One region of the [Clostridium] hylemonae DSM 15053 genome, then DNA from elsewhere that is predicted to be linked to it. Evidence: predicted binding sites of a transcription regulator. Region 1 holds the regulator's gene; each other region holds the start of a gene.
What was found. Region 1 encodes Rex, which represses fermentation and respiration genes when NADH is low (regulators of the CRP and FNR family bind a similar motif). Its sites were predicted from a motif close to ATTGTTAANTANTTAACAAT; they were not measured.

Region 1 (4,198 bases):
AAGTCCCCGATCATCTTGAACACGTCGTCGCCTGTGAAGAGGAAGGCGGCCAGCATATTGCGGATCTGCGTGTTTGTGAGATGCGGATAGTCGTCGGAGATCTCTTCAAAGATCGTCTTGTCCATGTGGAGCACGTGGTGTTCCTGATCATAGTATCCTATCTCTACATTGGTTCCGAGCGTAAAGGTCCCGCTGTCGGCAGGCACTACGTTGTTCAGTATCTTAAGAAGCGTCGTCTTGCCCGTTCCGTTGTCACCGATGACGGCAACATGTTCGCCTCTTTTTATCTCAAAGCTGACATCGGAAAACAGACGCTGGGACGGAAAGGACTTGCCCAGATGCTCCACGCTCAGCACATCATTTCCACTGATGCAGGACGGCTCCAGCGACAGATGTATCTCTGTGTTCGTCTCCTTTGGTTTTTCGACCGGCTGCAGTTTGGATAGCATTTTCTCGCGGCTTTCGGCCCGTTTGACAGATTTCTCCCGGTTAAAGGAGCGGAGCTTTTCGATCACTGCCTCCTGATGTTTGATCTCCTGCTGCTGGTTCATATATTCTTTCAGCTTCGCGTCCCGTATCATCTTTTTTTTCTCGGCATACTGGCTGTAATTGCCCATGTAGACGGAGAGTGTGCCAAGTTCGATCTCAAGCACCTTCGTCACGACTCTGTTCAGAAAATAACGGTCATGTGAGACGATAAGTACGGCGCCCTGATAATTTAACAGATAGGTTTCAAGCCATGCGATGGAGTTGAGGTCCAGATGGTTCGTCGGCTCATCCAGAAGAAGAATGTCAGGCTTTGTCAAAAGAAGCTTGCCGAGAGAGACCCTGGTTTTCTGCCCTCCGGACAGTGTGTCAACGCTCTTGGCAAAATCCGATTCGTCAAACCCGAGACCTTTTAAAACCCCGGTGATCTCACTTTCATAGGCATAGCCGTTGGCCCGCTCAAAGGCAGCGGTCAGACGGTTATATGTGTCAAGGCGCGCTTTTAAAGCATCTCCTTCGAGATGCTTTAATTCCAGTTCGATCGTGCGTATCTGGCGTTCGGTCTCGATGATATCCGCCTTTGCCGTCCTCACCTCTTCATATATAGTATTGCCGCCTGTCATTTCCTGGTGCTGTGCCAGATAGCCGAGCGTCTTTCCTTTTGTGAGTATGACTTCTCCGGCGTCAGCCGGAAGCTCGCCGACCATCATTTTCAGTATGGTCGATTTTCCGGCGCCGTTTGGCCCTACGAGGGCGGCTTTCTCATAGTCTTCTATATGAAAAGACGCATCTCTTACGATGACATCTTCTCCAAATGCTTTACTTATTCCGTGACATGCCAGTATCATAACTTCCTCCCACGCCGCGCCTGCAATGCTTCAAAAGCGGGCGCTGCTACCATTCATTATATCGAAAATAGGACAAAATACAACTAAAAGTTTGACTTTGAAGTGACAATTCTATATAATATTTTTTAGAACGTAACAGGAAGGTGAGTGCTAGTGGAAGAAAGAGAAATCTCTCAGGCGGTGATACGCAGGCTGCCAAGATATTACAGATATTTGGGGGAACTGCTGGAAAACGGGGTCGAAAGAATCTCCTCCAACGATTTGAGCAAGAGAATGAAAGTTACTGCATCTCAGATTCGTCAGGACCTTAACAATTTCGGCGGTTTCGGACAGCAGGGATACGGTTACAATGTAAAGTATTTATATACAGAGATAGGCAAGATTCTCGGTCTGGAGGAAGACCACAATATTGTCATCATCGGAGCAGGTAATCTGGGACAGGCGCTTGCCAATTATGCGGCTTTTGAAAAAAGAGGGTTTATCTTAAAGGGCATTTTCGATGTGAACCCGAGGCTGAACGGTGTTTCGATCAGAGGCGTGCCGATACGCATGATGGACGAACTCAAAGACTTTGTCCAGAATAATAATGTAGAGATCGCCGTACTTACGATTCCGAAGGAAAAGGCGATCGAGGTGGCAAACATGCTTGTAGAAAATGGTGTGCGCGCGATCTGGAATTTTGCGCATACCGATCTGAATCTGCCTGACCACATTATCGTCGAGAATGTTCACCTGTCTGAAAGCCTCATGAGGCTGTCTTACAATATCAGCCGTTACAACGATGAGCACAGCGGCAAAAAATAAGGAAGTATAAAAACGTGTAACGATGGGCATGTGAAGAACAGGCTTGTCTTTACACGTTCTTTTATATACCGGGGAGCTTTGGGTGAAAAAGGTTCCGGGAAAATAACAGGAGGTGAGAGGTATGAAATATTTACTGAATGCATCCCAGATGAAGCGCGCAGACGAGTATACGACCGGCCGGCTTCGGATTCCGTCACTGGAACTGATGGAGCGTGCCGCGGCCGGGTGTGTGGATCACATGGAAGAAAGCGGCCTGGACCTGACAAATGTGTGCGTAGTATGCGGGACCGGAAACAATGGCGGCGACGGCTTTGCGGCCGCAAGGATGCTGACAGAAAAAGGGCACAGGGTCACGGCTGTTCTCTGCGGGGAAGAAGAACACTGCACAAAGGAGACAAAGGAGCAGATAAAGCGGCTGAGGCAGACGGGCGCCGCAATCACTACGGAATTCAGGGAAGACAGCTACAGTGTGGTCATTGATGCACTGTTCGGCGTCGGATTAAACCGTGAGATCGAAGGAAAACGCAGGGAGCTTATTGACGCCATGAACCGCTCCGGGGGATTTAAGCTGGCGGTCGACATTCCGTCCGGCGTGTGCGCGGACAGCGGCGCTGTCATGGGGACTGCCTTTCGGGCGGACGCGACAGTGACGTTCCAGGAGATGAAGCTTGGCATGGAATTATATCCGGGAAAAGAGTATGCTGGTAAGACAGTGACAGTCAATATAGGGATAGATACGTCAGAGATAAAAAAGGAAAAAGACGCGGCATTTACGTATGAATGCGGTGAGTATAAAAGCCTGCTTCCGGTGCGCAGGGCGGATTCCAACAAAGGTACTTATGGCAGGGTGCTGGTCATCGCGGGAAGCAGGGGCATGTCGGGGGCGGCTTACCTGAATGCCAGAGCAGCGTATACGGCGGGCGCGGGACTCGTTCAGATCTATACGTCGGAGGATAACCGCGTGATACTGCAGACGCAGCTGCCCGAGGCCATCATCAGGACATATGACTTTTACGATGAAGTGGAATTGTTAAAGCTCCTGAACTGGGCTGATGTCGTAAGTGTCGGTTCAGGGATCGGAACGAGTGACAAATCACGAAAGATACTCAGGACGGTTATGGAGAATGTGGAGGTGCCGTGTGTGATAGACGCGGACGGACTGAATCTGATAGCAGACCATAAGAAGTATCTTGACCGGCTGAGGCATGAAAACTTTATATTCACCCCCCACATGAAAGAAATGTCCCGTATGACAGGCAAAGATATTCCGCAGCTGAGAGCGCGCAGAATAGAGATACTGCGTGAATTTGCAGAAGAGTACAGTGTCACGTGTGTGCTTAAGGATGCCCGGACAGTTACCATGCCTGCGGGAGGCCGTCCTTATGTGAATCTGTCCGGAAATGCATCTATGGCCAAGGCCGGTTCAGGTGATGTGCTCGCCGGTATAATTGCCGGTCTGCTCGCGCAGGGACTGGACCTGACAGACGCCGCAGTGCTTGGGACATATCTTCACGGCAGGGCGGGAGAACTGGCAAGCCGTGACAAGGGGAGTTACAGTGTCATGGCCTCTGACCTGATCGAATACACAGGGAGAGCCATGAAGGAAGAGGAGGACAGATAGATGAAAGCGTATAACAGAGTATGTGCCAGGATAGACCTGGATGCAGTGGAATATAATATAGAAATGATGAAGAATAACGTCCGGGACGGCGCAAAGATGCTCGGTGTTGTCAAGACAGACGGTTACGGACACGGTGCGGTACAGATCGCAAAGATGCTCTCGCCGAAGGATTATATGTGGGGATTTGCGGTTGCCACACTTGACGAGGCTGTTGTCCTTCGCCATGGAGGGATCGAAAAACCGATCCTCGTTCTCGGATGCATTTTCCCCGATCAGCGGGAGGATATGATAAAACACGACATCCGTATGACTTTGTACACCGAAGAAATGGCCCGCGAAGTGTCTGAGCTTGCGGTCAAAATAGGAAAGCAGGCATATATTCATATTAAGCTTGATACTGGAATGTCAAGACTTGGGTTCCTGATCGGGGAAGAAGCGG
Region 2 (4,198 bases), 1.4 Mb from region 1:
CGTGACACCTTTATACAAAGGCATGCCTACCTGCTTGATATTGATAGTGGAACCACACACGATGAGGAAGAATCCCATCATCGCCGAGTTTCCCTCGTAGAACAGCGCCGTTACATATCCTCCTATCTGGAATGCCTGCGGCACGAATGTCGCGATCAATACTGCGATCACAAGCGGTATGATAACAAGTCCGCCCGGCAGCTTTTTCATCTTGTTCAAAAGGTCAAGGTCTTTCGTTTTCTTTACTTCTGTTGTCTGTTCTCCCATTTTCTCACTTCCTCCAAATTGTTATTTTCTTGCTGATTCACGGAACAGCCGGCTCACAATGTCACAGGCTGTATTATCGTTGCCTGTCAGTCCCCCTTTTCCCACGACAGGGAGTCCGTCATAGCTTCCCACCAGGCGTCCGACGTCCGTCTGCGGTATGACATAATCCATTACTTCTATACACTCAACACCAAGCTGGTAACAAACATTGACCATCGTATCACCGCCTGTTGTGTAAAGTCCCGCTACTTTCTCTCTGCCGGCCTGCTCAAGCACCTGTGAAATGATCGTGCCGAGTCCCGCGTTGATTCTGTTGGCGCTCATACCGCCGGCATAATGTCTCTTGTTATCTTCTTCATCCAGATTCAGCAGCTCTCCGTGCAGCGCTGTCTCAAAGAGGATCGCCCTTGGCTGGGTCTCGGATTCCATCAGTTCTACCGCTTTATGTACCGCTTTGAACGCTTCGTCCATGGCCGCGTCGCCGCCTTCAATTAGGGGAAGCGGGTCTACGCTGATGCGGACATGTCTTTTGTCCTCACAGAGTACCTCCATCTGTTTCTTTGTGACTGGTGTCGCGCTGCCTGCCGCGATAAGTACCGTCTTGCCGTTCTCATCAGTCTCAGGTGGAACATTTGGTTCTTCCTCCTTGATCAGTCCGCGGTGGAAAGCAAGCTTTGACGTAAACGGGCCCGGATCCACTGCCACTACATTCCAGCGAAGTTCTATACACGCTTTCGCAATTTCTTCTACATCCCCGAGCGTGATCGCATCGACTACTATGACGCCGCATCCTGCGTTTCTTTCTTCTTCCAGCGCTTTCCTGACCGCCTCTTCTCCTTTTAATACTTTATCAAGCGTCACGAGGCCGACCTTGCGTTTTGTCTGGCCACAGAGCAGCCTTGGTATATAATTTTCCTTAACCGGGGTGCGCACGTCCTGTGCCACCGGGGTATTGACAAGTGCCACACCGTCGATGACGGAATAACCTCCAACGAGTATTCTTCTCGACTGAGGCATGGCCGGGACTACAACTGCGACCGCATCTTCTCCGGCGGTATCCAGCATTGCGTCCACTTCGATCCCGACTCCGCCGCGCAGCGTCGTATCGATACGTTTCGTAAAATATTTAACTCCCATGCGCTTAAGCGCCTGTGTTCCGGACTTTACTTTTTCGTATGCTTCGTTTGCCGGAAGCGCTCTGCTGTTGCTGCTTATGAGAACTGCATCCAGCTCATCCAGCCCTTCTGCTTTTTCTGCCGCTTCCTCATTGAAAAATACCGCCGTCCTTGCTTTTGACCTTGCAAGCAGCACACCCGTGGTGGTTGCCCCGGTCAGATCATCAGCTACCGCACCGATTAAAGGCATCTTTATCCCTCTCTTTCTATAAACACAGTCTCTTAGTTTTCTTCTCTTTCATGCTGTTTTGCAGCATACTCGGCAACTACTTTCGTAGATTCGATAAGACTTATGGAACCTGCGATGCCTTTACCTGCGATGTCGAACGCTGTGCCATGGTCTACGGAACTTCTTATGAAAGGAAGGCCGAAGGTGAGTGTCACGGATTTTTCAAAATCCAGTGTCTTGCAGGCAATGTGCCCCTGATCGTGATAGAGAGAAAGGATAGCGTCAAACTTTCCTGACTTTCCGATATTGAATACAGAATCTGCCGGACAAGGCCCTACCGCGTTGATTCCTTTTTCCTTCGCCGCCTCTACCGCCGGTCCGATGTCTGTCAGTTCTTCAGTCCCGAACAGACCGTTGTCTCCGTTGTGCGGATTTAATCCCGCAACCGCGATAAGCGGATTCTCGATTCCTACTTTGCGGAGCTCTTTATCGATATTGATAACATTTTCCAGGATCACGTCTTTGGTCGCATAGTGGCATGCGTCCACAAGGGACATGTGACGGCTGACGAAAAATACTCTCAGTTTGTGGCAGGAGAACATCGTCAGTGCATACGGGGAGTTTGTCGCGTTCTGGTAAATCTCTGTGTGCCCCGGTTCTTTTACGCCAACGAGTTTGATTGCACCTTTGTGGATCGGTGATGTGGACACTGCATCGATCTTCCCGGCCAGCCCAAGCTCAATGGACTTCATGATCCAGTCGATCGCCATCTGGCCTGCCAGCTTCTGCTCTTTTCCCCATTCAATGGAATCCGTGTCATAATCGCCGGTCTCCATTATATCTACAACGCCGTATTCGTACTTTGCCTCGGAAGGATCTGAGATCAAATTGTACTGAAGCTCCTTGCCAAGCACTTTGGCCGCTTTCTCCATGATCGCCCTGCTTCCGATCACAAATGGCTTGCAGCACTCGTGGATCTCTTTGCTCAGCATCGTGCCTACTACTATCTCCGGTCCGATACCTGCCGGGTCCCCCATGGTAATTGCTGTCACTGGTTTGAATTGCTCGCTCATTTTCTTCATTCCTTTCGTTTACTTTCGTTTATGTTTTTGTTTTGTTTTTCGTTTTTCTTTCTTTATGACTTCATATTACATTCGTTTCTTTTGATATGCAACCGTTTTTTGTAATTTCAGTACATTTACATATTTTCAACAATACTGTTTTGTGCATTTTAACCCGGATTTTTATATATGTTTTTCGTTTGCTTTCGTTTTTTCGTTTTGTTAATTATTTCACGGTTTAAAGTTGCGTTTTCACGTATTATCATATATAATAGACTCAGATTACAGATCAGTTTACATCAGATTCGCACAAGGAGGCAGTCATGCAGAAAAAATTATATTTTGGAAGTAACTTAAAGATGTACAAGAATATTCACGATACCGTGGAGTACCTTCAAGATCTCGTAGCGTACACAAAGGATATCAGCCGTGATGAAATCGAGCTTTTCATTATCCCTTCCTACACGACGCTGGAAAGCGCCACAAAAAATGTGGACCGTACATACGTAAAACTCGGGGCACAGAATATGTGCTGGGAAGATGAGGGGCAGTTTACCGGAGAGATCTCTCCTCTCATGCTGAAAGAACTCGGGCTTGACCTCGTCATGATCGGACATTCCGAGAGAAGACACGTGTTCGGCGAAACAGATATGGAAGAAAATAAAAAAGTAAAAGCAGCGCTTGACCACGGATTTACAACTCTGCTCTGCATCGGCGAGACCGCAGAGGAAAAAAATTACGGCATCAGCGCGGAAGTGCTCCGCACGCAGCTCAAAGTCGGATTTCACGATGTACCCAAAACACAGATTCCGAATATCTGGGTCGCATATGAGCCAGTGTGGTCCATCGGAGTCAACGGTACACCGGCAACGGCAGACTATGCGGAAGAAATGCACAAGGTGATCAAGCAGACACTGCTGGAGATCTTCGGCAGCGCCGGAGCAGACATCCCCGTATTGTACGGCGGCAGCGTCAATCCAGGCAACGCGAACGACCTCATCGTACAGCCGTCCATCGACGGACTGTTCACAGGCAGAGCCGCCTGGCAGGCAGATAAGTTCGATAAACTGATCCGCGATGCAAAAAAGACATTTGAGTCATTGTAAAGGGACACGTTAAAACGAATTGGGGACGGGGGAAATCTAGATTTCCCCCGTCCCCAATTTTACTCAATTTTACATTTCGTATAATTCGATCATATTATTGACTCTGTTTTTTATAACAGAAGGGTCAAATGGTTTATGTATGATCTCACAGATACCCAGGTCCTTGATACGCTGCATTTTAACCGCGGAGTTCTCGGCGGTGATGGCGATTACCGGTATATTTTCCAGCAGGCTCCGGCTTCTGGCTTCCTTCATCATTTCAATCCCGTCCATGACAGGCATTATAACATCCAAAAGAACTGCCGCTATTTCATCCCCGCGGGAGTCAAGGTGCTCCAGCGCTTCCTGCCCGTCTGCCGCCTCCAGGATCCCGAACTCGCCGCGCAGCACTTCCTTTAATATGACACGGTTCATCTCCGC
Region 3 (4,198 bases), 110 kb from region 1:
CGGGCGGGGACAGGGCAAAATGAGCTGGGGACGGGGGAAAATCGATTTTCCCCCGTCCCCAGCTCATTTTGCCCTGTCCCTGGCTGTTATTTCAGCTCTATTTCTTCTAACTCTTTCGGCGGCAGCTGTTTCGAGGATGCTGCCACGAACTCTTTTATCTTTTTCTGCGCTTTCACAACCTGGATGTTCGTTCCGGCCCCGGCCACGCAGCCGCCCGGACAGCCCATTCCTTCAATGAGACAGCCGTTCATCTTCCCTGCCTTTGCCAGCGCCAGCGTCTTCTTGCACTCTGCAAGTCCTTCCGCGTGTTCAATACTCACTTCCACGCCCGGATAGTATTCCTTCACACATTTTTCGATGGCTTCCGCCACACCGCCGGCTACCGCATAACCGCGCCCGGCCCCGGTCGCATTGTGGAAGGAGGATTCCGCCTCATATTTGGTCAGGTCTATCTCTTTCGCGTCAAACATCGCCTGAAGCTCCTCAAAAGTTATTACGAAATCCACATCGCTTCGGACGGTCCTGCGCATAGCCTCCAGCTTCTTCGCCGCGCAGGGACCTACAAATACCACCCTTGCCTCCGGGTGTTCCTGTTTGATCGTCCGGGCGGTGGCCACCATCGGCGTCAGCTCCTGTGAAACCTGGTCGATCAGATCCGGGAAATACTTCTTGGCAAGCATGGCCCAGGACGGACAGCAGGAAGTAAGAAGGAAAGGAAGCTCTCCTGTTGTCACTTTATTGACATAATGATGTGCCTCCGCCACCGCCCCGATGTCGGCGCCCAGAGCCACCTCGTACACCTCTGAAAATCCCAGTTCCTGAAGCGCGGCCTTTAGATTTCTCGGCGTGATATTGTCCCCGAACTGGCCGGCAAAGGCCGGCGCGATCTCAGCTACGATCTCATCCCCCTCTGTAAGCGCGCGGGCCAGCTGGAATATCTGCGACTTGTCCGATATGGCGCCGAACGGACAGCTCACCATACACATTCCGCATGATACACACTTTTCATTGTTGATGCGCGCGCGCCCGCAGTTGTCCGATTCTATCGCTCCCACGCCGCACGCCTTCTGGCACGGGCGTTCTTTCCTTGAAATAGCGTCATAGGGGCAGACAGACTTACACTTACCGCATTTGATACACTTCTCCTGGTCAATGTAAGAACGGCCCTTTACCATGGAAACAGCGTCCTTCGGACAGACTTCCATACACGGATGAGCCAGGCAGCCCTTACACATGTTGCTGACCTCATATCCCCGCTCTTCACACGCTTCACAGGCAGAAGGTATCACCTGCATGAGAGGCGGCTCATAATATTTGTCGGAAATATTACTGGATTCCACGCCGGCGGTCAGATGCACCGGCTTATTCTCCGGCCGAAGAGACAGCCCCATGGCCAGTCTCAGCCTTTCCCGCACGACCGCCCGGGCCCGGTACACACTCTCCCTGTACTTCGCGGTATCTTCATTTACCATCTTATAAGGAATAGCCTCCATATCATCGTTCAGCGTCTCTGCATTCGCCTTAAAACCAAGTCTGGCAACTTCCTCGAATACTCTTCTTCTCAGCTTCCTGACCGTCGTATCCAGTCCTCTCATCATAAAGCAGTTTCCTCCTGAATATTTTCCACTAATTTACTTCTTCCACCACTATACTGAATCGTTAAATTTCTGTCAACAACCGCACTTGTACTAAATCAAAAACATGAAGCGCAATTTATTCCCCGCTTAGACTACGGCAGCGCCGGTACTCATCTTACTCCGCTGTCTGCAAGATCTTCTGCGCGTAATAAACAGACTGCATCGCGTCCTTCCCGTAAAAATCTGCGCCGATCATTTCCGCATATTCTTCGTTCAGCACCGCTCCGCCCACCATGACTTTGCAGTCCGGCTTATCCCTGCGAAGGAGCTTTATCGTACGCTCCATGCTGACCACCGTCGTCGTCATGAGCGCGCTTAGTCCGACGAGGCGCACATCCTCCGAGACAGCCCTGAGGACAATTTCCTCCGGCGGCACGTCCTTCCCAAGATCAATGACATCAAAGCTGTAGTTTTCCAGCAGCACTTTTACAATGTTCTTCCCGATATCGTGAATATCCCCTTTGACAGTCGCCAGGATGACCTTTTCTTTTTTCTGCGCGCTCTCCCCGCTTCTGGCAAGTTCCTCTTTCAGCACGGCAAATGCAAGCTTTGCCGCATCCGCGCTCATGAGCAGCTGCGGGAGAAAAACAGTACCTTTCTCAAATCCTTTCCCGACCACGTCAAGCGCAGGAATGAGATACTCATTGATGATCTCAAGCGGAGCCTTCTCTTTCACAAGCCGGAGAGCCGCCTGGTACGACTCCTCTTTCAGGCCCTTTTCTATCGCGCTTTTAAGCGTCATCTCCGACATCTGCACAGGCGCAGACGTCTGGCTGCCGTACTGTGCAATATACTGCTCACAGTTATGGTCGAAGTTCATGAGTGCGCAGAAGGAATAATAAGACCGCATCATGTCCTCCGAGGATGGATTGATGATCCCTGCGCTCAGCCCGCTCTGCATAGCCATCGTGTAAAAGTTTGCATTGACCGCCGGACGGAACGGGAGGCCAAAGGAGATATTGGAGACACCGAGCACCGTGCGCACGCCGTAGCATTCCCTTACTTTGCGGAGCGCCTCAAGCGTTACCTTCGCCCCTTCCGGCTCGGAACTGATCGTCATCGCAAGCACATCAATGACAATATCCTTTCTGTCGATGCCATATTTTGCAGCTTCCTCGATGATGTTTCCGGCGACCTTCACTCTCCCGTCTGCGGAATCCGGAATGCCATTTTCATCGATCGTAAGTCCGATGACTACGCCGCCGTATTTTTGGATCAGAGGAAATACAGCATCCATGGATTCCTTTTTTCCGTTGACGGAATTGACCATCGGTTTACCGTTGTATATGCGCATGGCCGCTTCCATCGCCTCTATGTCTACCGTATCGATCTGAAGCGGAAGGCTCGTGACACTCTGCAGCTCACAGACGACTTCCCTCATCATGGACACTTCGTCTATGTCCGGAAGGCCGACATTCACATCCAGTATATGCGCGCCCTTCTCCTGCTGGGTGATTCCTTCTCTCAGAATATAATCAAGATCATGTTCTTTCAGCGCCTGCTTAAATTTACTTTTTCCTGTCGGATTGATCCGTTCGCCTATGATCACCGGCCTGTCCCCGAGGACGACTCCCTGCCCGTAGGAGGAAACAACGGTCTCTTTCTTACTCGTCGGCACAGCAGGCACAAGCCCCGCGCACCGCTCGGTCATTGCCTTGATATGTGCGGGCGTTGTGCCGCAGCAGCCGCCGATCACACACGCTCCCTTTTTCACGATCCTGCACATTGCCTCTGCAAAATGCTCCGGGTCCACGTCATAATACACTTCTCCCTCCCGCTGCTTCGGAAGACCGGCATTCGGCTTTACGACGACCGGTATGGACGTGTATCTCATGATCTCATCCAATATAGACATCATCTGCTCAGGACCCATCCCGCAGTTGATCCCGAGCGCGTCCACTCTAAGCCCCTCCAGCAGGGCTACGACGGAGAGCACATCTGCGCCCGTCAGAAGCTTCCCTCTCTCATCAAAGATCATGGTGGCAAATACCGGGAGGTCCGTGTTTTCCTTCACCGCCAGCACTGCAGCCTTCACCTCATACGTGTCGCTCATCGTCTCAATATGAACGAGATCTGCGCCGGCTGCCTCCCCGTACCGCACAACCTCCTTAAACGCCTCGTACGCCTCCTCAAACCCCAGATCTCCCATCGGCTTCAGCAGCTTTCCCGTAGGACCGATATCGAGCGCCGTGTACACCCTGCGTCCGTCGTTCACACCGGTCCTGGCCGCTTCCCTCACATTTCCGACCGCAGAAGTTACAATTTCCTCGAGATCATACTCTGTATCATGGAATTTCAGCGCATTGGCGCCAAACGTATTTGTCAGCACAATGTCACTGCCTGCCTCAACGTACTGCCGGTGGATATCAATAATTTCTTCCCGGTGGGTCAGATTCCACGTCTCAGGCAATTCTCCCGGCTTCAGTCCCTTCGACTGAAGCAGTGTGCCCATTCCGCCGTCAAAAAATAATAATTCTCTACCAAGTCTCTGCGATATCATTCACTTTCTCCTTTGCCCTTGTCTTTTTCATCTTCGGTACGGACAGTCCGTCATCCCGCAC

Region 2: a site for Rex is predicted at 2,891-2,910, ahead of pdxA (4-hydroxythreonine-4-phosphate dehydrogenase PdxA). Genes of this name have one in related genera too.
Region 3: a site for Rex is predicted at 1,656-1,675, ahead of LAJLEIBI_RS07705 (4Fe-4S dicluster domain-containing protein). Genes of this name have one in related genera too.

The regions. Positions count from the first base shown of each region.
Region 1 covers NZ_CP036524.1:1,777,554-1,781,751, forward strand. The annotation lists gene LAJLEIBI_RS08120 (ABC-F family ATP-binding cassette domain-containing protein) at 1-1,334, opposite strand, end outside; gene LAJLEIBI_RS08125 (redox-sensing transcriptional repressor Rex) at 1,488-2,138, shown strand; gene LAJLEIBI_RS08130 (bifunctional ADP-dependent NAD(P)H-hydrate dehydratase/NAD(P)H-hydrate epimerase) at 2,260-3,759, shown strand; gene alr (alanine racemase) at 3,760-4,198, shown strand, end outside.
Region 2 covers NZ_CP036524.1:3,225,212-3,229,409, forward strand. The annotation lists gene LAJLEIBI_RS15230 (2-keto-3-deoxygluconate permease) at 1-267, opposite strand, end outside; gene LAJLEIBI_RS15235 (four-carbon acid sugar kinase family protein) at 289-1,632, opposite strand; gene pdxA (4-hydroxythreonine-4-phosphate dehydrogenase PdxA) at 1,665-2,684, opposite strand; gene tpiA (triose-phosphate isomerase) at 2,996-3,778, shown strand; gene LAJLEIBI_RS15250 (response regulator) at 3,848-4,198, opposite strand, start outside.
Region 3 covers NZ_CP036524.1:1,671,771-1,675,968, reverse strand. The annotation lists gene LAJLEIBI_RS07705 (4Fe-4S dicluster domain-containing protein) at 87-1,598, opposite strand; gene LAJLEIBI_RS07700 (homocysteine S-methyltransferase family protein) at 1,753-4,137, opposite strand; gene LAJLEIBI_RS07695 (hypothetical protein) at 4,165-4,198, opposite strand, start outside.